Azospirillum sp. TSH100: one gene and its partner. The protein of the gene in region 2 interacts with the protein of the main gene of each other region in a pairwise test. Links are inferred from orthologs where the notes say so. Each region holds a gene or a part of one and is shown on either strand. Other genes may lie near its edges.

Evidence for each region.
Region 1: the proteins of E6C72_RS26290 (region 2) and E6C72_RS27595 interact in binary tests that used the Escherichia coli proteins (3 or more experiments, as listed by UniProt). The link is inferred for Azospirillum sp. TSH100 from one-to-one orthologs.

The regions. Positions count from the first base shown.
Region 1 is NZ_CP039638.1:474,484-484,609, forward strand. What follows is about bases 2,588-5,500. They hold E6C72_RS27595 (energy transducer TonB), read right to left. Parts: upstream 4,508-5,500; coding sequence 3,668-4,507; downstream 2,588-3,667. Other genes in these bases: E6C72_RS32570 (PepSY domain-containing protein), read right to left, coding at 2,588-3,169; E6C72_RS32575 (PepSY-associated TM helix domain-containing protein), read right to left, coding at 3,142-3,633; exbD (TonB system transport protein ExbD), read right to left, coding at 4,504-4,932; exbB (tonB-system energizer ExbB), read right to left, coding at 4,938-5,500. In the rest of the region: E6C72_RS27570 (phosphoribosylaminoimidazolesuccinocarboxamide synthase), read left to right, coding at 1-15; E6C72_RS27575 (D-2-hydroxyacid dehydrogenase family protein), read left to right, coding at 31-984; E6C72_RS27580 (phosphatase PAP2 family protein), read left to right, coding at 1,100-1,777; E6C72_RS27585 (hypothetical protein), read left to right, coding at 1,886-2,380; more of E6C72_RS32570, read right to left, coding at 2,411-2,587; more of exbB, read right to left, coding at 5,501-5,909; E6C72_RS27610 (hypothetical protein), read left to right, coding at 6,278-6,532; E6C72_RS27615 (SDR family NAD(P)-dependent oxidoreductase), read left to right, coding at 6,588-7,355; E6C72_RS27620 (nuclear transport factor 2 family protein), read left to right, coding at 7,352-7,798; E6C72_RS27625 (DUF3833 domain-containing protein), read right to left, coding at 7,761-8,288; E6C72_RS27630 (cyclopropane-fatty-acyl-phospholipid synthase family protein), read right to left, coding at 8,305-9,540; E6C72_RS27635 (DUF1365 domain-containing protein), read right to left, coding at 9,566-10,126. UniProt on the Escherichia coli protein: Interacts with outer membrane receptor proteins that carry out high-affinity binding and energy dependent uptake into the periplasmic space of specific substrates such as cobalamin, and various iron compounds (such as iron dicitrate, enterochelin, aerobactin, etc.).
Region 2 is NZ_CP039638.1:191,958-202,076, reverse strand. What follows is about bases 3,086-5,991. They hold E6C72_RS26290 (TonB-dependent siderophore receptor), read right to left. Parts: upstream 5,684-5,991; coding sequence 3,488-5,683; downstream 3,086-3,487. Other genes in these bases: E6C72_RS26285 (efflux RND transporter periplasmic adaptor subunit), read left to right, coding at 5,966-5,991; E6C72_RS26295 (PepSY domain-containing protein), read right to left, coding at 3,086-3,444. Outside these bases: E6C72_RS26305 (aspartate aminotransferase family protein), read left to right, coding at 1-507; E6C72_RS26300 (CoA-acylating methylmalonate-semialdehyde dehydrogenase), read left to right, coding at 556-2,055; E6C72_RS31870 (hypothetical protein), read right to left, coding at 2,132-2,308; more of E6C72_RS26295, read right to left, coding at 2,305-3,085; more of E6C72_RS26285, read left to right, coding at 5,992-7,333; E6C72_RS26280 (multidrug efflux RND transporter permease subunit), read left to right, coding at 7,330-10,119. UniProt on the Escherichia coli protein: Involved in the uptake of iron in complex with ferrichrome, a hydroxamate-type siderophore. Binds and transports ferrichrome-iron across the outer membrane.

The DNA of each region.
Region 1 (10,126 bases), 280 kb from region 2 along the record:
TACTTCACCAAGTAAGACGGGGAGGGCTCCATGCGTGTCGCCATTCTCGACGACTACCAGGGGGTCGCCCGCGACCTCGCCGACTGGTCGCAGCTTCCGGCGGGAAGCAGCCTGACGGTCTTCGAGCAACCGCTCGGGGACGAGCAGGCGGTGGCGGCGGCGCTGGAGCCCTTCGACGTGCTGGTCATCATGCGGGAACGCACACCGTTCCCCGCCTCCCTGATCGACCGGCTGCCGAACCTTAAGCTGCTGGTCACCACCGGCGCCCGCAACAACGCCATCGACCTGAAGGCCTGTGCCGCCCGCGGCATCCCGGTCAGCGGCACCCGCATGGTCGGCGCCCCCACGGCCGAATTGACCTGGGGCCTGATCCTGGCGCTGGCCAAGCGCATCCCGACCGAGGAGCGGGCCCTGCGCGAGGGCCGCTGGCAGACCGGCCTGACCGGCGATCTCGGCGGCAAGAGGCTGGGTCTGGTCGGCCTGGGCAAGCTCGGCAGCAAGGTCGCCAGGGTCGGTCAGGCCTTCGGGATGGATGTGGTGGCCTGGAGCCCCAATCTGACCGACGAACGCGCCGCGGAAGCGGGCGTGACCCGCGTGGAGAAGCGCGAGCTGTTCGCGACCTCCGACGTGGTCAGCGTCCATCTGGTGCTGAGCGACCGCACCCGCGGCGTCGTGGGCGCGGAGGAGATCGGCGCCATGAAGCCGACCGCGCTCTTCGTCAACACCTCGCGCGCCGGGCTGGTGGACGAGGCGGCGCTGGTCCAAGCGCTGCGCCACGGCCATATCGGCGGCGCCGGCATCGACGTCTTCCCGATCGAGCCTCTGCCGAAAGACAGCCTCTGGCTCGACCTTCCCAACACCGTGCTGACGCCCCATCTGGGCTATGTGACGCGGGAGAATTACGCGGTGTTCTACCGCGACGCCCTGGAGGACATCCTGGCCTGGACGGCCGGCTCACCGGTGCGGCTGCTCTCTCCCGCCTGAACGGCAACAGGGATGGAGGGTGCGGGTGAGCCGAAGCGAAGGGGGCGGGAGCAGCGGTGGAAACGGTTTTGGCAAAAGTGGCTTCTGGGCGAGGCTGAGCCGGCATCAGCTGGGCATGCTGGTCGGCCTTTCGGTCATCGCCGGCCTGCTGTTCGGCTTCGTCGAACTGGCCGGCGAGGTGATGGAGGGTGAGACCACCGCCTTCGACAAGCGCATCCTGCTGGCGCTGCGCGACCCGCTGAACCCCGACCAGCCCGGCGGCCCCTGGTGGCTGGCCCGGGTGGCGCGCGACATCACCTCGCTCGGCAGCACCACCATCCTCGCCCTGCTGACCGTCGCCACGCTGGGCTTCCTGCTGCTTCTGCACAAGCGGGCGGCCGCCCTGCTGGTTCTGGTGTCGGTCGGCGGCGGCGGGACGCTCAGCACGGTGCTGAAGATGCTGTTCGACCGCGCCCGCCCCGATCTGGTGCCCCATGGCGACGAGGTGATCTCCGCCAGCTTTCCCAGCGGCCACGCCATGCAGTCGGCGGTGGTCTACCTGACGCTGGGCGCCCTGCTGACCCAGTTCGTCGAGGGCCGGCGGACCAAGGCCTATCTGCTGACCTGGGCGATGCTGCTGACGCTGGTGATCGGGTCGAGCCGCGTCTATCTCGGCGTCCACTGGCCGACCGACGTGCTGGCGGGCTGGAGCGTCGGCGCCGCCTGGGCGGCCTTCTGCTGGATGATCGCCGAGTGGCTGCAACGCCGCGGCGCCGTGGAGCAGGACCGGCCGGAAGCGAGCGCCGGGCGTTGATGCCGGCGCTGATCCGGGTGCATCGCACAAAAGGTTAACAAGCGGGTTGAATAAGGACGCTTACCAACCGATAGTGTCGGCGCTAACCCATTCGGATCAGGCCGTACCATGCCCCAGGGCACACTCGACCGCGAAACCCTTGAAGCCGTCGGCGTCCTCGCCCGTGCGGTGGAGCGCGAACGGGTGCCCGGCGTCCTGGAATGCCGCCTGCTGGCCAACGCCCTGAAGCGGACGCTGGACAGCGGGCGGGAGAATGAACTGAACGAGGCCTCGCGCGTGTTCCGCACGCTGGATGTGGATTTGCGCGAACGCATCGTCGCCCGCGCCCGGGTTGAGGCGCAGCAGGCCCGCGCCCAGGCGAAGGCGGCGGATATGGCGGGGAGCGACGCCGACCGCGATGTGGTGACGCAGGAAATCCCGGCGCTGCCGGCCCGGCTGGTCAACGAACCGAAGGGCCGCGCCGGCACCAATTTCCTGGCCGCCCTGAACGGCCTGCGCCCGGCGGCCACCGCCGGCAGCCGGGGCGCCGCCCGCGACCGCCTGCGCGCCGCCGTCGATTCGCAGCGGCGGGTCGGCCGGCGGGTGGAACCGACGCTGGAGTGACGGGCTGTCTCCTGCGGCGGGAGTCTCCGCTCACCCCGCCGCCAGTGCCGCCGCGCGCTCGGCGTCCTTGCCCCGGCGGGCCTTGCGCTTCAGCCACCACATCAGCGTGCCGGTGACGGCGAACAGCGGCGGCGAAATCCCGGACAGGAAGACCGCCCATTTCCACAGCGGTCCCAGACCCTCGCCGGCATGCAGCGGGCGCTGCCACGCCATCACCGTCTCGCCGGCACTGTAACCGGCCGGATCGCGAACCTCGGCGACCTGCGCGGTCCAGGGATCGACGAACACCGTCGCGGCGGGTGCGCCATGCGCCCGTCCAACCGGGGCCAGACCGATCCGGTAGGCCTGATCCGGCCGGATCGGCAGCGAGACGGAGCGCAGATCAGCCCTCGGAATCGCCTCGCGCGCCAAAGCGACCGCGCGGTCGACGTCGATGGGGGCCGCTCCCTTCACCGGCTGCACCGTCACGGCGGCGCGCAGGTCGCGGGCCGGCAGGACCGACGACACCCCCGCCCCCAGCGTCTGCGGAAAGGCGAGATAGACGCCGGAAAAGCTGACGATCAGGAAGACCGGCAGCGACCAGATGCCGACCGCGCCATGCAGATCGCGGTGCAGGCGAAGGCCACGGGCGCCGGCCTTGACGGTGAAGGCGGCCTTCCAGCGGCCCGGCCGGGGCCACCACAGGACAAGGCCGCTGACGCCCAGCACCAGCATCGCCACGCCAAGCCAGCCGACCAGTTCGCGGCCGCTGCGGTCGCGGATCAGCAGATTGCCGTGCAGCAGGTGCACCGTGCGCAGGAAGCCGCCGGAGGCCTGGGCCGGATCGGCGCCCCCACCAGCGCCAGCGACACCGGGTCGATGGCCAGCATGCCGACCGGCCCCTGCTGCGGCGCTTGCGGCGCACCCGGTTGCGCCCCTTGCAGCCGTTCCCCTCCGCGCTCGCGCGCGGTGACCAGACGGACGGTCGCAGGATGGCCGGGCTCGTCCGGCAGGACCAGAAAGCCCGGCTGCGTCCCAGCCGGTGCGGCGGCGCGGGCGGCAGCCAGGATGGCGGAGACCGGCTGCATCGGCCCGTCGGCAATGGCCGGCGCATCGCCGGTCAGGCCACGCAACTCCTCGTCCACCACCAGGATCGATCCGGTGATGCCGAGGACGACCAGCGGAAGGCAGAGGATCAGCCCGACCCACAGATGGACGGTCTGAAGCGTACGGTACCACGGGCGCTGGCTGCGCGGCTTGCTGGCGTTGGCCATGGGCGGGCTCTGACGGGACAGGCGGCTGGACGGATCAGCGGATGAAGAACTGGACCGGAACCACCAGCTCGATGCGGTCCTTCGCCATCTCCTCCGGCGGGGCCGGCAGGGGGGAGGCGCGGCGCACCATCTCCACCGTCTCCTCATCCAGCGCGCTGACGCCGGAACTGCGGTCGAGCTGGACCGACAGCACATTCCCCTCGCGATCGATGACGAAGCGGACCTGGGCGACACCCTCCTGCCGGCGGGCCTGGGCGGCGCGCGGGTAACGCTTGTGCCGTTCCAGATGGCTCAGCAGCCGGCCCTGCCATGTCGGCACCGCCCGGCTGGGCGCAGGTGCCGCGGCGGCAGGAGCGGGCGCCGGAGCGGGCGGGGCCGCCACCGGAGCCTGCTGCACCGGCTGGGCCACCACCGGGCGCGGCGGTTTCGGTTTCTCCGGCTTCGGCTTCGGCGCTTCCTTCTTCACCTCGGGCTTGGGCTTCGGCGGTTCGGGCGGAGGCTTGGGCAGCACGACCTCCGGCTCGACCACGGGAGGCGGCTCCGGCGGCGGGGGCGGTTCCTCCACGACCGGTTCGGGCTCGGGTGGCGGCGGTTCGATCACCGGCTCCGGCATCGGTTCCGGCAAGGGAATGTCGATGGCCGGCGGCGGTTCAGGCGGGGTGACCGGCAGCGGGGCGAGTTCCAGCAGCACGGCCGGCGGTTCAGCCTCCGATCGCGTGACCGGCACATGCCAGGCGACCATCGCGACACCGGCCGCGGCATGGACGCCCAGCGCCAGCATCAGGGCGCCACCCCAGCGGAATGCCCCGCGCGCCGGCCGTTCGTCGTCCCCGGCCGACCAGTCGACAATGCCGTGGTCGAAGGCGGCGCTCATGGGGCGGGCGCCGTTTCCAGCCCGACGAGGCCGATCTTCAGGTAACCGGCGGCGCGCAGGCTGTTCATCACCTCGGTCAGCGCACCGTAATCCACCGTCTTGTCGGCGCGCAGGAAGACGCGCTGGGTCTTGTCGCCATGGGTGGCGGCGTCCAGTGCCGTGCCCAGAGCCTCCCTGGTCGTCGTGGTCTCGCCCAGCGACAGCGTCTTGTCGGCCTGGATGGTCAGGAACAGCGGTTTGTCCGGCCGTGGCGTCGGCGTCGCTGTGGAGGCCGGCAGGTCGACCGGAACGTCAACCGTCGCCAGCGGGGCCGCGACCATGAAGATGATCAGCAGGACGAGGACGACGTCGATGAAGGGCGTGACGTTGATCTCATGGGTTTCGGTCAGATCATCGTCGTTGCCGGAGCCGAGGCGCGCACCCATCGCCGTCACTCCGCCGCACGGGAATTGCCGTGGCCCTGAACACCATGGCTCTGGACACCATGGCCCGGCACGGCATGGCCCTGCACCGCATGAGGCCGCGGCAGGGCGTGGCGGTCGATGTCGCGGCTCAGCAGGCGCAGCACGGCGGCCGACGCGTCGGTCAACTGCGCCTTGTGCCCGCCGATGGCGCGGCTGCACGCATTGTAGACCACCACCGCCGGGATGGCGGCGACCAGGCCGATGGCGGTCGCCAGCAGCGCCTCGGCGATGCCCGGCGCCACGACGGCGAGGTTGGTGGTCTGCGCCTTGGAGATGCCGATGAAGCTGGTCATGATGCCCCACACCGTCCCGAACAGGCCGATGAAGGGACCGGTCGAGCCGATGGTGGCGAGGATGCCGGTGCCGCGCGCCATGCGCCGGCCGGCCGCCGCCTCGATCCGCTCCAGCCGCGAGGCCGCACGGTCCATCAGCCCGTCGCGCGACGGCGCGTCGGCCGACAGATGGGTCTCCGCCACCACCGCGCGGATCAGCATCCCCGCCGTGCCCTGGCTGAAACCGACCCGCTCCGCCGCCTGCGACAGCGAGCGGGAGTCCTCCAGCATCGCCAGCGCCGCCCGCGCCTTGCGCTTGGCGGACGACAGCTCCACCGTCTTGGCGATGGCGATGGTCCAGGTGACGACCGAGGCGAGCGCCAGACCGACCATCACCGCCTGCACCACGGGGCTGGCCGTCATGAACATGCCCCAGGGCGACAGGTCGTGCGGCAGGGAGGCGAGCGCCGCCGCAGCGTCCGGCACGCCCTGCGCCGCCCCTTGCGCCACCCCCGGCCCCGCTACCGGCCCCACCGACGGCCCCACCGACGGCATGGCGGCGGCCGGCGCGGCGGCCTCCTGCGCCCGGACGGCGCCGGCCATCAGCATCCCGGCGCCGGCGAACATGGCGGCCAGGACAGGACGGTGGCGATACGATGTCGGCATGGCGGTCCAACTCCCCCTCGGCGCGTGCCCGGCACGCGCGATGCAAAAACCCGATGGCACTCCGGAGCAATGCCCCGGAGCAGATACCCCACCGCGGTTATAATGCGAATGAGTCGCACTCGCACTGAAAATCGACCGCACCCAGCGGCGAGTCATTCGTTTTTTGTGGGAATTCGGCGCTGCTCGGCCGCGATTTTGTTGGCCGCACGAACTGTAAAGGACGCGGGAATGGCAGCAGCAACCAAGTGCGAATAAGTCTCAATACCACCAACTCCCCCCGGCTGTCGCGAAGAATCTCGGCGTTGCGCAACCTTCCGGCTTCCGCAGCGGTTGAACCGGCGGTCAAGACAACGCCAAGGAGAGGGCCGATGACCACGGTTTCGGTGGTGGAGGAAAAGGGCAGCTTCCGACTGGTGGCCTGCGATGGCCGTTTCGCGGTGGTCGAGGCACGCGCTGGACAGGTGTTCGGCATGCCGGACGACGTCGGCGGTGGCCGCGAGGGTGCGACGGACACCCCCGACGGCATCGCGTCCGTCGCCCACTGGACCGGCGAGGAGGAGGCCCGCGCCCTGATGCGTGATCTGTCCGGGCAGGGCGACCAACTGGCCCGCCGCATCTGGTGATCCGGCGGAGTCCCGGCCGCGTACCGCTCGGGGGAAACGGTGCGGAGCACACGCCATGGATGGTACGGAGGCCGGCTCGAACGGCGTTACCTGGATCACCGGGGCCGGCAGCGGCATCGGCCGGGCGCTGGCGATCCATCTCGCCACGGGCGGGGCTTCGGTCGCGCTGTCCTCCCGAACGGTCGAGGATCTGACGGCCGCCGTTCAACTGGTGCCCGACCGCATGCGGATGTTCCCGCTGGACGTGACGGACCGCAAGGCGACCGCCGCCACTGTCGAAGCGATAGAAAGCCGGCTGGGACCAATCGACCGGGCGGTGCTGAACGCCGGCACCCACATCCCGATGTCGCTGGAGGATTTCTCCGCCGACACCGCCCGCCGGCTGCTGGAGGTCAATTACATGGGCGTCGTCCATGGGCTGGAGGCGCTGCTGCCGCGCATGCGGGCGCGGGGACGCGGGCAGGTGGCGGTGGTCGCCTCGGTCGCCGGATACCGCGGCCTGCCGACGGCGGCGGCCTATGGCCCGACCAAGGCGGCGCTGATCAACCTGTGCGAATCGCTGAAGCCCGACTGCGATCGTGCCGGGATCAAGCTGCAACTGGTCTGCCCCGGCTTCGTCGACACGCCGCTGACCGCCCGCAACCGCTTTTCCATGCCGGACCTGATGGCGGTGGAGGACGCGGCCCGCGAACTGGCCGAGGGGCTTGACGGCGACCGCTTCGAGATCAGCTTCCCCCGGCGCTTCACCCGCAAGCTGAAGCTGGCGCGCTGCCTGCCCTATCGGCTTTATTTCCCCCTGGTGCGCAAGGCGACGGGAACATGACGGACGATCCGCGGAACGCCGGGCTGGAGGCCTGGGCCCAATTCTTCGAGACGCTCAGCCATGACAGGCTGGACCGGCTGCCGGCGCTGACGGTGCCGGAAGTGCGCTTCCGCGACCCCTTCAACGACGCCCATGGCCGCGACGCGGTGCGCGCGGTGCTGGTCCACACGCTGGACGGCTGCCGCGACCTGCGCTTCACCGTCACCCACCGGCTGTTCGCCGCCGATCTGGCGATCCTGCGCTGGCGCTTCGAGGCAACGGTGACCGGCATCGGCCGCCTGGACGTGATCGGCACCAGCGAGGTGCGGCAGGCCGCCGACGGTCGGGTGGCCGAACACATCGACCATTGGGATTCCGGCGAGCACGTCTATCTGCGCCTGCCGCTGCTGGGCGCGCCCTTGCGCCTCATTCGGCGGCGGCTGGGCGCCTTTCCGCCGGATTGACGGCCTCCGGCAGCGCCAGCCGGCCTTCGGGCAGGAAGAACAGGCTGACCGTGCCGATCCACAGCCCCCAGCGATAGACATTGGCCCGGTTGATCAGCGCATCGCCGGGTTGCAGCCACATCCAGTCGTCGAACCGCACGCGCCAGCGGTCGCCACCGACCTTCAGCGCCATCTCGTAGGTCCAGTTCAGCGCATTGCCGACCGACCGACCGGACGCCGTGCCGATCACATCGTCGGCCCGCCCCTCATAGAGGCCGTCGCCGGTCCTGGCGATGCGCCAGACCCGGCGGTCGGTCTCGCCGTCGGCATAGACGAAGCGTTCGTCCAGCATCAGCTCCCGGCCGTCCCACCGGCCGTCGATTTCGACGGTGAAGCTGCGGCGCAGCGTGCCGAACCGGTCCTCGAACACCCCCCAGGCATGGGTGCGCCCGGCGAAATACTCCTCGATCCGCAACTCGGGCGTCCGGCCGGCGAAATCCTCAATCTTCATCTCAGGCGCCCTCCGCTCACGGCTTGCGGAAACGCCAGAGCCCGACATCGATGGTCCCGGCGCGGAAGCCTGCCTCGCAATAGGCGAGGTAATAATCCCACAGCCGGCGGAACCGCTCGTCGAAGCCCTGTGCCGCCACCTGCGGCGCGGCCTCCAGAAAGCGACGCCGCCACTCGGCGCAGGTCCGGGCATAGGAAGCGCCGAAGGTCTCGACATGGTCGACCACCAGCCCGGCGCGCTCCGCCTCGGCGCGCAGGACCGACGGGCAGGGCAGCAGACCGCCGGGGAATATGTGGCGCTGGATGAAATCGCAATTGCGGCGGTAGGCCGGGAATCGGGCGTCGTCGATGGTGATCGCCTGGACCACCGCCGCCCCGCCGGGCAGCAGCCGGTCGCGCAGGGTGGCGAAGTAGCGCGGCCAATGCTCCTCCCCCACCGCCTCGATCATCTCGATCGAGACGATGCGGTCGAAGCTGCCGCCCACATCGCGATAGTCCATCAGCCGCAGATCGGCCTGTGCGGCCAGCCCGGCGCCGTCCATGCGGTCGCGGGCGAAGGCCAGCTGCTCGGCCGACAGGGTCAGCCCGACGACCGAGGCGCCGCGGCGGCCAGCCAGATGCTCCGCCATGCCGCCCCAGCCGCAGCCGATCTCCAGCACCCGATGGCCGGGCCGAAGATCCAGCAGGTCGGCGACGCGGGCGATCTTGACCTCCTGCGCGTCCTCCAGACTCTGGTCCTCGCGCTCGTACAGTGCGGAGGAATAGGTCATGCCGGGGTCGAGCCACAGCCGGTAGAAGCCGTTGCCCAGATCATAATGGAAAGCGATGTTGCGGCGGCTGCCGCGGCGGGAGTTGGCACGGCTGCGGTGGAACAGCCGGTTGACCAGCCCGGCCAGCAGGCTGCCGTCCAGACCGCTGCCCAGCTCCGCCTCGTTGCGGATCGCCAGCTCGATCAGCGCCGGCAGGTCGCCGGTGCGCCACAGCCCGTCGCCATAGGCCTCCGCCATGCCGATATCGCCGCCCAACAGCAGCCGGCGTGCCGCGACATCGTCGAGCAGCGTCAGGTCGGCGCGCGGGCCTTGCGCCGGATCGCCGACGCACATGGTCCGGCCGTCGGGCAGGCGCAGGGTCAGCTCGCCACGGCCGATGCGGCCGGCCATCCTCGTCAGGGCTGCGGTCCACAGGTCGCGTCCGGTCACAAGCCGCAGCCACCGGGGCTGACGTCGAAGCGCGCTTGCAGCGATGTCGGTCATGGGCGGAAAGCCTTCTCGGAAACGGTCAGGAACGGGTGGGGCCGATGCCTGTCACGCCGGCGCCCCCCACGATTGCGCTTTTCACGATGGTGACGGGATGCGCCGGGGCCGGCGGACGCGGGCGGATCGCCAGCCCCTTGCGCCAAAGATGCAGCGCCTCCCAATGGATGCCGGCGACCACCTTGGCGGTCATCAGCGGATGGCGGGCCCAGGCGCGCAGGATGGCGCCGTCGCTCAGCTCCACCCGTTCGGCGGTCAGCGAGGCGTGCAGCACCGGCCCCTCGGCATCGGTCTGGCGGATCGACACCGCCAGCGGCTCCCCCGGCTGCCCGCCGGGCGGCCGGATGCGGAAGTGATAGGCGGTTTCCATGTCCATGAAGGGCGAGACGTAGAAGCCCTTCTCGCAGCGCTGGCGCACCAGCCCGTCCGGCCCCGGCGCAGCCGGAATCAGGTAGGCGTGGCGCTGGCCGAAGGTGTTGGACACCTCATGGATGACGGCGGCGAGCGTCCCGTCCCGGCGGTGGCAGAACCAGACGCAGAGCGGGTTGAAGACGAAGCCCAACACCCGCGGGAAGCACAGCAGCCG
Region 2 (10,119 bases):
CCCGACATCATGAATGTCGCCAAGGGCCTGACCAACGGTGCGGTGCCGATGGGTGCCGTGGTCGCCAGCCGCGAGATCTACCAGACCTTCATGGACAATGGCGGGCCCGAGTATCTGGTGGAGTTCCCGCACGGCTACACCTATTCCGCCCACCCGGTCGCCTGCGCCGCCGGCCTCGCCGCGCTGGAGCTGTTCGAGCGCGAGAAGCTGGCCGACAAGGCCGCGGCGCTGATGCCGCATTTCGAGGGGCTGATCCACGGGTTGAAGGGGCTGAAGAACGTCGCCGACATCCGCAACTGCGGCCTTGCCGGCGCCGTCACCATCGCGCCCCTGCCGGGCGAGCCGGCCCGCCGTCCCTACGAGATCGCCATGAAGTGCTGGGATGCCGGCTATTACGTGCGCTACGGCGGCGACACCCTCCAGTTCGGCCCGCATTTCATCAGCGAGCGCGAGGATCTCGACCGTCTGTTCAACGTCGTCGCCGACGCGATCCAGGCGACCGCGTAAGGGCCACGGCGTAAGAACCTCCACACGCGACATTCCGGGAAAAGCCCCATGCCCATCGTTCCGCACCTGATCGGCGGCAAGACCGACGCCCCCGCCGGCAGCCGTACCGCCGACATCGTCAACCCCGCCACCGGCGAGATCGCCGGCCAGGTGGCGCTCGCCAGCCGCAAGACGGTCGAGGAGGCGATCGCCGCCGCCGAGGCCGCCTTCCCGGCCTGGCGCGCCACGCCGCCGGCCAAGCGCGCCCGTGTCATGTTCCGCTTCAAGCAGCTGCTGGAGGAAAATGCGCAGCGCGTTTGCGCCCTGATCACGGCCGAGCACGGCAAGGTGCTGGACGACGCCTTCGGCGAGCTGACCCGCGGCATCGAGAATGTCGAATATGCCTGCGGCGTGCCGGAGCTGCTGAAGGGCGAGTTCTCCAAGAATGTCGGTCCCAGCATCGACAGCTGGTCGGAATTCCAGCCGCTGGGTGTCGTCGCCGGCATCACGCCCTTCAACTTCCCGGCGATGGTCCCGCTGTGGATGTACCCGATCGCCATCGCCTGCGGGAACACCTTCATCCTCAAGCCGTCGGAGCGCGACCCCAGTGCGGCCCTCTACGTCGCCCAGCTGGCCGAAGAGGCCGGCCTGCCGCCGGGCGTGCTGAACGTCGTCAACGGCGACAAGGAGGCGGTGGACACGCTGCTGACCGACCCGCGGGTGCAGGGCGTCAGCTTCGTGGGTTCCACCCCGATCGCCGAATACGTCTATGCGACCGCCAGCGCCCACGGCAAGCGGGTGCAGGCACTGGGCGGGGCCAAGAACCACGCCATCGTCATGCCGGACGCCGACCTCGACAACGCGGTCAGCGCGCTGATGGGGGCGGCCTACGGCTCCTGCGGCGAGCGCTGCATGGCGATCTCCGTCGTGGTGGCGGTGGGCGACGAGGTGGCCGACCGGCTGCGGGACAAGCTGTCGGTGGCCCTGCGCGACCTCAAGGTCGGCGCCGGCACGTCCGCCGGCTGCGAGATGGGGCCGCTGGTCACCCGCGCCCATTACGAGAAGGTGAAGGCCTACGTCGACCAGGGCGTCGCCGAGGGCGCCGAGCTGGCGGTGGACGGCCGCGGGCTGGTGGTGCCCGGCCATGAGAACGGCAATTTCCTGGGCGGCTGCCTGTTCGACCGCGTCACCCCCGACATGACCATCTACCGCGAGGAGATCTTCGGCCCGGTCCTCTGCCTCGTCCGGGTCAAGACGATGCAGGAGGGCATGGACCTGATCGACGCCCACGAATACGGCAACGGCACCTGCCTGTTCACCCGCGACGGCGAGGCCGCCCGCTATTTCAGCGACATGATCAAGGTCGGCATGGTCGGCATCAACGTGCCGCTGCCGGTTCCGGTCGCCTATCACAGCTTCGGCGGCTGGAAGCGGTCGCTGTTCGGTGATCTGTCGGCCTATGGCCCGGACGGCGTGCGTTTCTACACGCGGCGCAAGACCGTCACCCAGCGCTGGCCGGCCGGCGGCGTCCGCGAAGGCGCCCAGTTCGCCTTCCCGTCGATGAAGTAAGGACCTGCGAGAATGGGGCGGCGGCGAGGACGGCAGGCCGCCGCCTCGCCGCCGCTTCCAAGCCCACCGTCACGGTTCAGGCCACCCTGCGCCCTGGCCATTGCCGCCACAGCTTGACGGCGCAGACGGCCAGCGGCACCGACAGGGTCGCCCAGCACAGCCAGTCCCAAAAGCCGTCGCCCAGGATGGCAGCGGCCAGCCCGATGACGGACAGCACGGCCAGCGCGGCCGGAATGCGCCAGACTCCGCTCATGCCTTGCTCCCCAGTTTGGCACCGGATGCAGTCCTGTCCGATGCCGACCGCGCCCGCGGCCGTTTCAGCCAGACGACGAAGCCGGTCACCGTCACCACGCCGGTGACGATGGTGAACAGCGCCCAGATGATCTGCAAGGGCAGCCCGCCGTAATCGCCGAAATGGAACGGCCCCGACAGCATCAGCACCGTCATGTACCAGGGCGTGCCGGCCGCCTCGGCGACCACGCCGGTCTCGGCATCGACCAGTGCGACGCTGAGCAGCCTCTGGGTCAGTTCGGTATGACCGCGCACCAGCACGCTGAAATGGCGGCTGCCGGCATATTCGTTGCCGGGATAGGCGATGAAGGCCAGATCCTTGCCGGGAAAGGCCGCCAGCCCGGCCGCGGCCACTTGGTCGATCGACACCGCCGGCCCCGTCATCGGCTCCGGATGGCGGGCGGTCATCGCCGCCAGCTCCGTCTTCTGCCAATAGCCGGTGATCAGCGGCGAGAAGGACAGGATGGCGCCGGTCAGACCGACGACGAAGGCCCAGACCAGAGTCGCGACGCCGAACAGGTTGTGCAGGTCGATGTTGCCGATGCGGGTTCCCCGGCCGAAGCGCAGGATGCCGAAGGCCAGCTTTTTCATGAAGGGGCCGTAGACGACCAGCCCGCTGACCGTGCTGACCACGAACAGCAACCCCATCACCCCGACGAACATCTGGCCGGCGAAACCGGTGAACAGGTCGACATGCAGTTTCAGCAGGAAGCCGACCAGCGTCTCCTCCGGCTGCTTCAGCATCTGGTTGGCCCCGGTGAAGCCGTTCAGCACCACCCAGCGCCCCAGCTCGAAGCCGCGGTCCTCCGGCTTGCTCAGATAGATGTAGTTGACCGCCTTGTCCTCCGCATCAAAGGACAGCAGCTTCGGCACCAGGGCCGGGTCGGCCTTCTGCGCGATGTCGACCAGCGACTGGAGCGGCAGGCGGGCCTGCCCCTCCGCATAGCTGCTGTCGAGCTCCTCCCCCATCAGATGCTGGATCTCGTGGTGGAACACCAGGATCAGCCCAGTGACGCAGAGGATCAGCAGGTTGGCCGAGCAGATCAGGCTGGTCCAGCGGTGGACGAGGCGCCAGCCCCGCAGGCTCGCAGGCGTCATGACGGCTTCCTTTGCCAAGGGGGAAGGAGGGACGGCACGATGCTTACCAGCGGTAGCGCAGGCCGGCGGTCACCGTCCGCCGATAGCCGTAGGCGCACCAGTCGCCGTAATAGCAGGAGGCGACATACTCCTTGTCGAACAGGTTCTTGCCGTTGACGGTGACCTCCGCCCCCTGGAGCTTCGAGGACAGGGCGCCCAGGTCGTAGGACACGGTGGCGTCCACCAGGGTGAAGGACGGCACCTTGAAGGTATTGGCGGTGTTGACCGTGCTGCCGGTGTAGCGCAGGCCGGCGCCGACGCCGAGGCCGGTCAGCGGGGTGCCCTCCGGCATGTGGTACATCGCCCAGGCCGACGCCTGATGGCGCGGCACCGCCGCCAGGCGCTTGCCCTCCAGCCCGCTGTTGTCCTTGGTGTATTTGGTGTCGAGGTAGGTGTAGGCGCCGATCAGCTCCAATTCCTTGGTCACCCCGACCTTGGCCTCCAGCTCGATGCCGCGCGACCGCGCCTCGCCGGTCTGGACGGAAAAGCCGGGGTGGGCGGGGTCGCTGGTCAGCAGGTTGCTGCGGGTCAGGTCGAAGGCCGAGACGGTGAACAGGCTGCTCAGGCCGGGCGGCTGGTACTTCACGCCGACCTCGTACTGGGTGCCCTCCTCCGGCTTGAAGGGGGTGCCGGCGAAATCGACGCCGCTGCTGGGCGTGAAGGATTCGGCATAGCTGACATAGGGGGCGATGCCGTTCTCGAAGACATAGGTCAGGCCGGCGCGGCCGGTCCAGGCCTGATCGGACTGGGTGCTGCTGCCATTGGCGGTGGTCGAGGTGGTCTTCGCCCAGTCGCGACGTCCGGCGACCGTCAGGATGAAGCCGCCCAGCTTCATCTGGTCCTGCAGATAGACGCCGGTCTGCCGCCCGTCGATGTCGGTGCGGCTGACCGCCGGCGGGGTGATGGCGATGCCGTAGACCGGGTTGAACACGTCGAGCGACGGCGCCAGCCCGAAGCCGGCGGTGTAATGGCCGTCCAGCCGCTGGTGGTCGACACCGGCCAGCAGGGTATGGCCGACCGGACCGGTGGAGAAGCGCCCTTCGATCTGATTGTCGAAGGCATAGGCGTTCATCTCCTCCCGCGAGGTGGCGATGCCGCGGTAGAGGGTGCGGTTGTCGGCGTCGAGGCCGTTGGCGTACAGGCTGTCGTAGGCGACCTTGGCGTTCAGCCAGCGCCCGTTCAGCCGCATGGTCCAGACGTCGCTCAGCTTCTTGTCGAAGGCATAGCCGACCGAGGCCTGACGGCGGTCGAACTTCTCGTAATTCGGATCGCCGTCATAGAAATCGACCGGGATCTTGCCCAGCGGGTTGGACAGCACCGTGCCCTGCGGCGGGATGCCGCCATAGGAATTGCCCTTCGGGTCGTGCTGGTAGAAGCCGAGCAGGGTCAGGCTGGTCTCGGCATCCGGCCGCCAGGTGAAGGACGGGGCGACGGCGATGCGCTCGTTCTCCGTCATGCGGATCTGGCCGTCCTCGCTGAGGCCGACGGCGGTCAGCCGGTAGAGGAACTTGCCGTCCTTGTCGATCGGGCCGGAGAAGTCGGCGGTGCCGCGCCAGTGGTTGTCGGTGCCGTATTCGATCCCGACCTCGTTCAGCGCTGTCGCCGTCGGGCGCTTGCTGACCTGATTGATCAGGCCACCGGCCTGCGCCTGCCCGTACAGAACGGAGGTCGGGCCCTTCAGCACCTCCGCCCGCTCCAGCAGATAGGGATCGATCTGCGACGCCGCGTAATAGAGCGACTGGAGCTTCAGCCCGTTCAGATAGGTGTCGGCATCGAAGCCGCGGATCTTCAGCTGGTCATAACGGGTCGCCACCGCGCCGCGGGTCTCCGCCGTGACGCCCGAGGTGTAGCGCACCACCTGATTCAGTGTCTGCGCGTTCTGGTCGCGGATCTGGTCGGACGGAATGACCGAGATCGACTGCGGTGTCTCGATCAGCGGGGTGTCGGTCTTGGTGCCGGTCGCCTGCTGGTTGGCGACATAGCCGGTCACCGGCGACAGCGCCGTCTCCCCCTGCCCGGTCACCGTCACCGCCGGAATCTGCATCGCGGCACCGTCTGCCCCGGCAGCGCTTTGCCCCCCGGCATTCTGCGCTCCCGCCACCTGGGCCACCGCCACTGCCGGCACCATCAGGCCGCCCAGCACCATGACGCCGAACGCCGCCCCTCGCGACATCCGGCCGCCGTTCACTCTTCTCTTCACCTGATTGCCCCCAGCACGAATAAGAATCATTCGCATTTCTGAATCGTCTTAGTGCAAATGATTCTTAAGTGCAACGCCTATTCGAGTATGCGAAGCGACAATCGGATCGAGTTTCTCCTCCCCCTTCGGAAGGGAGGAATACTCCGCCATCTGCCCATCCGAAAAATCCTTCGCCCCCTCCGACGAATCCGCACCGCCGCCCCGTATCAGGGACGGACAGAAAGATCGGGTCGGCCGAACGCGCCGTCCGGTCAAGCGTCGGGGCAAGCGTCGGAACAGGTCATGACGATTCGTTGGAAGCCGGTGGTCACCGGCGTTGTTCTTGCCGGACTGGTCGGCGGCGTCGGCTATGCGGTTCAACAGAAGCTGGCGGCTCCGGCGGCGACGCAATCCGCCGGCCCCGGGGGCCAGCCCCCCAGCCCGCGCGGCGCTGCTCCCGGCGGCCCGCGCAACAGCGTGGTGGCGGTGCAGGCCGGCACGGTGGCGCGCGAGGATGTGCCGATCTGGTTCGACGGCATCGGCACGGTCCAGGCCTTCAACACGGTTACCGTGCGCGCCCGCGTCGATGGCGAGCTTCAGCGCGTCTCGCTCCAGGAGGGCCAGCTGGTCAAGGCCGGCGACCTGCTGGCAACCATCGATTCCCGCCCGCTCCAGGCCCAGCTGGCCCAGGCGGTCGCCAAGAAGGCGCAGGACGAGGCACAGCTCGCCAACGCGCGGCGCGACCTGGAGCGCAACATGGGGCTGAAGGAATTCGCCTCGCGCCAGACGGTGGACACCCAGCGCGCCCTGGTCGCCCAGTACGAGGCGCAGATCCGCGCCGACGAGGCGGCGATCGAGGCGGTGCAGGTCCAGCTGAACTACACCACCGTCACTGCCCCGCTCAGCGGCCGCATCGGCCTGCGCAACGTCGACCAGGGAAACGTGGTGCGCGCCAGCGACCAGAGCGGCATCGCAACCATCACGCAAATCCAGCCGATCGCCGTGCTTTTCACCCTGCCGGAGAAGCAGTTGCAGGCGGTTCTGGCCGCCCAGGCGCAAGGGCCGGTGACGGTGGAGGCGCAGGACCGCGAAGGCCGCCGCGTGCTCGACACCGGCAAGCTGTCGGTGGTGGACAATCTGATCGACACCGGCACCGGCACCATCCGCCTGAAGGCCGAGATGCCCAACGACCCGCAGAAGCTGTGGCCGGGACAGTTCGTCAATGTCCGCCTGCTCTCCACCATCCGCCGCGGCGCCACCACCGTGCCCTCCACTGTGGTGCAGCGCGGACCGCAGGGCACCTATGCCTACGTCATCAAGGACGACCTGACGGTGGAACAGCGCCCGATCAAGGTCGCCCGCCAGGAGGAGAACAAGGCCATCATCGACGAGGGCCTGACCCCCGGCGAGCGGGTGGTGGTGGACGGCCAGTACCGCCTGCAACCCGGCTCGAAGATCCGCATCGTCGAACCCGTCGCCTCTGCGGCTCCCGCCGGCACCACCCCCGTCGCCGCACCGGAAGCCGGCCCCGCCGACCGGCCGCCCAACCAGCCGCATGACCCCGCGGCGCGCGAGGAGCGGCGGCGCGAACGCCAGCAGCAGCGTGAGAACAGCGGAAGCGGCAACGCTCCCGTCCCCTCAGGACCGCGTGAGGGGCGGCAGCCCTCATGAACATCTCCGCCCCCTTCATCCTGCGGCCGGTCGCCACCGGGCTGCTGATGCTGGCGGTGGTGCTGCTGGGCCTGCTGGGCTACAGCACCCTGCCGATCTCCTCGCTGCCGACGGTCGATTTCCCGACGGTGCGCGTCACCACCCAGCTGCCGGGCGCCGCACCGGAGGTGATGGCATCGTCCGTCACCGCTCCGCTGGAACGCCAGCTCGGCCAGATCGCCGGCATCGCGTCGATGGTGTCGACCAGCTCCTTCGGGCTGTCGGTCATCACCCTGCAATTCGACCTGACCCGCGACATCGACGCCGCCTCGCAGGACGTGCAGTCGGCAATCAGCGCCGCATCCGGCACGCTTCCCAAGGGACTGCCCAATCCGCCGGTCTACGACAAGGTCAACCCGGCCGACACGCCGATCATGGTGCTGGCCCTGAGTTCGGAGTCCCTGCGGCTGGAAACCGTCAGCGACGCCGCCGACACGCTGCTGGCGCAGAAGCTGTCCCAGGTCGACGGCGTCGGCTATGTCGGGATCGAGGGGGGCCTGCGCCCCGCCGTCCGCGTGCAGGTCAACCCGGCCGCCGTCGCCGGTCTCGGCCTGACCTTGGAGGATGTGCGGACCACCATCACCCAGGCCAACGTCAACGCGCCGAAGGGCAGCTTCGACGGCCCGCGCCAGTCCTGGTCCATCGGCGTCAACGACCAGATCGAGAATGCCGCCGCCTACCGCCCGATCATCGTCGCCTACAAGAATGGCGGCCCGGTACGGCTGACCGACATCGGCACCGTGGTCGATTCGGTGGAGAACACCCGGCTGGCGGCGTGGCATGACGGCAAGCCGGCGGTGCTGCTGAACGTGCTGCGCCAGCCCGGCGCCAACATCATCGACACGGTGGACCGCATCCGCAAGCTGCTGCCCTCGCTCCAGGCCAGCCTTCCGCCGCAGATCCACATGGCGGTGCTGACCGACCGGACCGAGACCATCCGCGCCTCGGTGGTGGACGTGCAGAAGACGCTGGTGCTGACCGCCGGGCTGGTGGTGCTGGTGATCTTCCTGTTCCTGCGCAAGGCCTGGGCAACGGTGATCCCGGCGGCGGCGCTGCCGCTCTCGCTGATCGGCACCTTCGGCATCATGGCGCTGTGCGGCTTCAGCCTCGACAATCTGTCGCTGATGGCGCTGACCATCGCGTCCGGCTTCGTCGTCGACGACGCCATCGTCATGATCGAGAACATCGTCCGCTACATCGAGGAGGGCGAAAAGCCATTGCAGGCGGCTCTCAAGGGCGCCCGCCAGATCGGCTTCACCGTGGTGTCGCTGACCCTGTCGCTGATCGCGGTGTTCATCCCGCTGCTGTTCATGGGCGGCGTGGTCGGCCGGCTGTTCCGCGAATTCGCCATCACGCTGTCCATCGCCGTGCTGGTGTCGGCGGTGATCTCCCTGACGCTGACGCCGATGATGTGCGCCCGCCTGCTGAAACCCGAAACGGAGACCAAGCCCAACGGCCTGTTCCGCTGGACCGAACAGGGCTTCGACGCGCTGCTGAACGGCTATGCCGCCTCGCTGCGCTTCGTCCTGCGCCACCAGCCGGCGACCCTGCTGGTCACCATCGCCACGCTGGCCGCCACCCTCTACCTCTACACGGTGGTGCCCAAGGGCTTCCTGCCGCAGCAGGACACCGGCGTCATCATCGGCGTCACCGACGCCGCCCCCTCCATCTCGGTCAAGGCGATGGCGGAGCGCCAGCGCGAGGTCGCCGACATCGTCCGCCGCGATCCCGACGTGGCTGGCGTCGCGAGCTTCGTCGGCACCGGCACGGTGAACGCCACCACCAACACCGGCAACCTGACCATCGCGCTGAAGCCGCGCGACCAGCGCACCTCCTCGGCGGAGGAGATCATCGCCCGCCTGCGCGCCGCCACCGGCGACCTCAAGGGCGTGTCGCTGTTCATGCAGGCGGTGCAGGACGTGCAGATCGACAGCCGCGTCAGCCGCACCCAGTACCAGTATGTCCTTCAGGACGCCGACCCGCGCGAGCTGGAGAACTGGACTCCGCGCCTGCTGGAGGCCTTGCGCGCCCGGCCCGAACTGACCGACGTGGCGACCGACCAGCAGCCGGACGGGTTGCAGGTCTACCTCACCATCGATCGCGACGCCGCCAGCCGCCTGCATGTGCTGCCCCAGGCCATCGACGACACGCTGTATGACGCCTTCGGCCAGCGTCAGGTCTCGACCATCTACACCCAGACCAACCAGTACCGCGTGATCCTGGAGGTCGAGCCGTCCTTCCAGATGGACCCGGCCTCCCTGTCGAAGATCTATGTGAAGGCCAGCGGCGGAACCGTCGTGCCGCTGAACGCCATCGTGTCGGTCCAGCGCAGGACAGCACCCCTGGTCATCACCCACCAGGGCCAGTTCCCGTCCGTCACCCTGTCCTTCAACGTGGCGCACGGCGTCTCGCTGGGGGCGGCGGTGGCGGCGATCCAGCAGGCGCGCGACAGCATCGGCATGCCCGACACCGCCACCGCCCGCTTCGCCGGCACGGCGGCCGAATTCCGCGCCTCGCTCGACACCCAGCCCTGGCTGATCCTGGCCGCGGTGGTCGCCGTCTACATCGTGCTGGGCGTGCTGTACGAGAGCACGATCCACCCGATCACCATCCTGTCGACCCTGCCGTCCGCCGGCATCGGCGCGCTGCTGGCGCTGATGGCGACCGGCCACGACCTGTCGCTGATCGCGCTGGTCGGCATCGTGCTGCTGATCGGCATCGTCAAGAAGAACGCCATCATGATGATC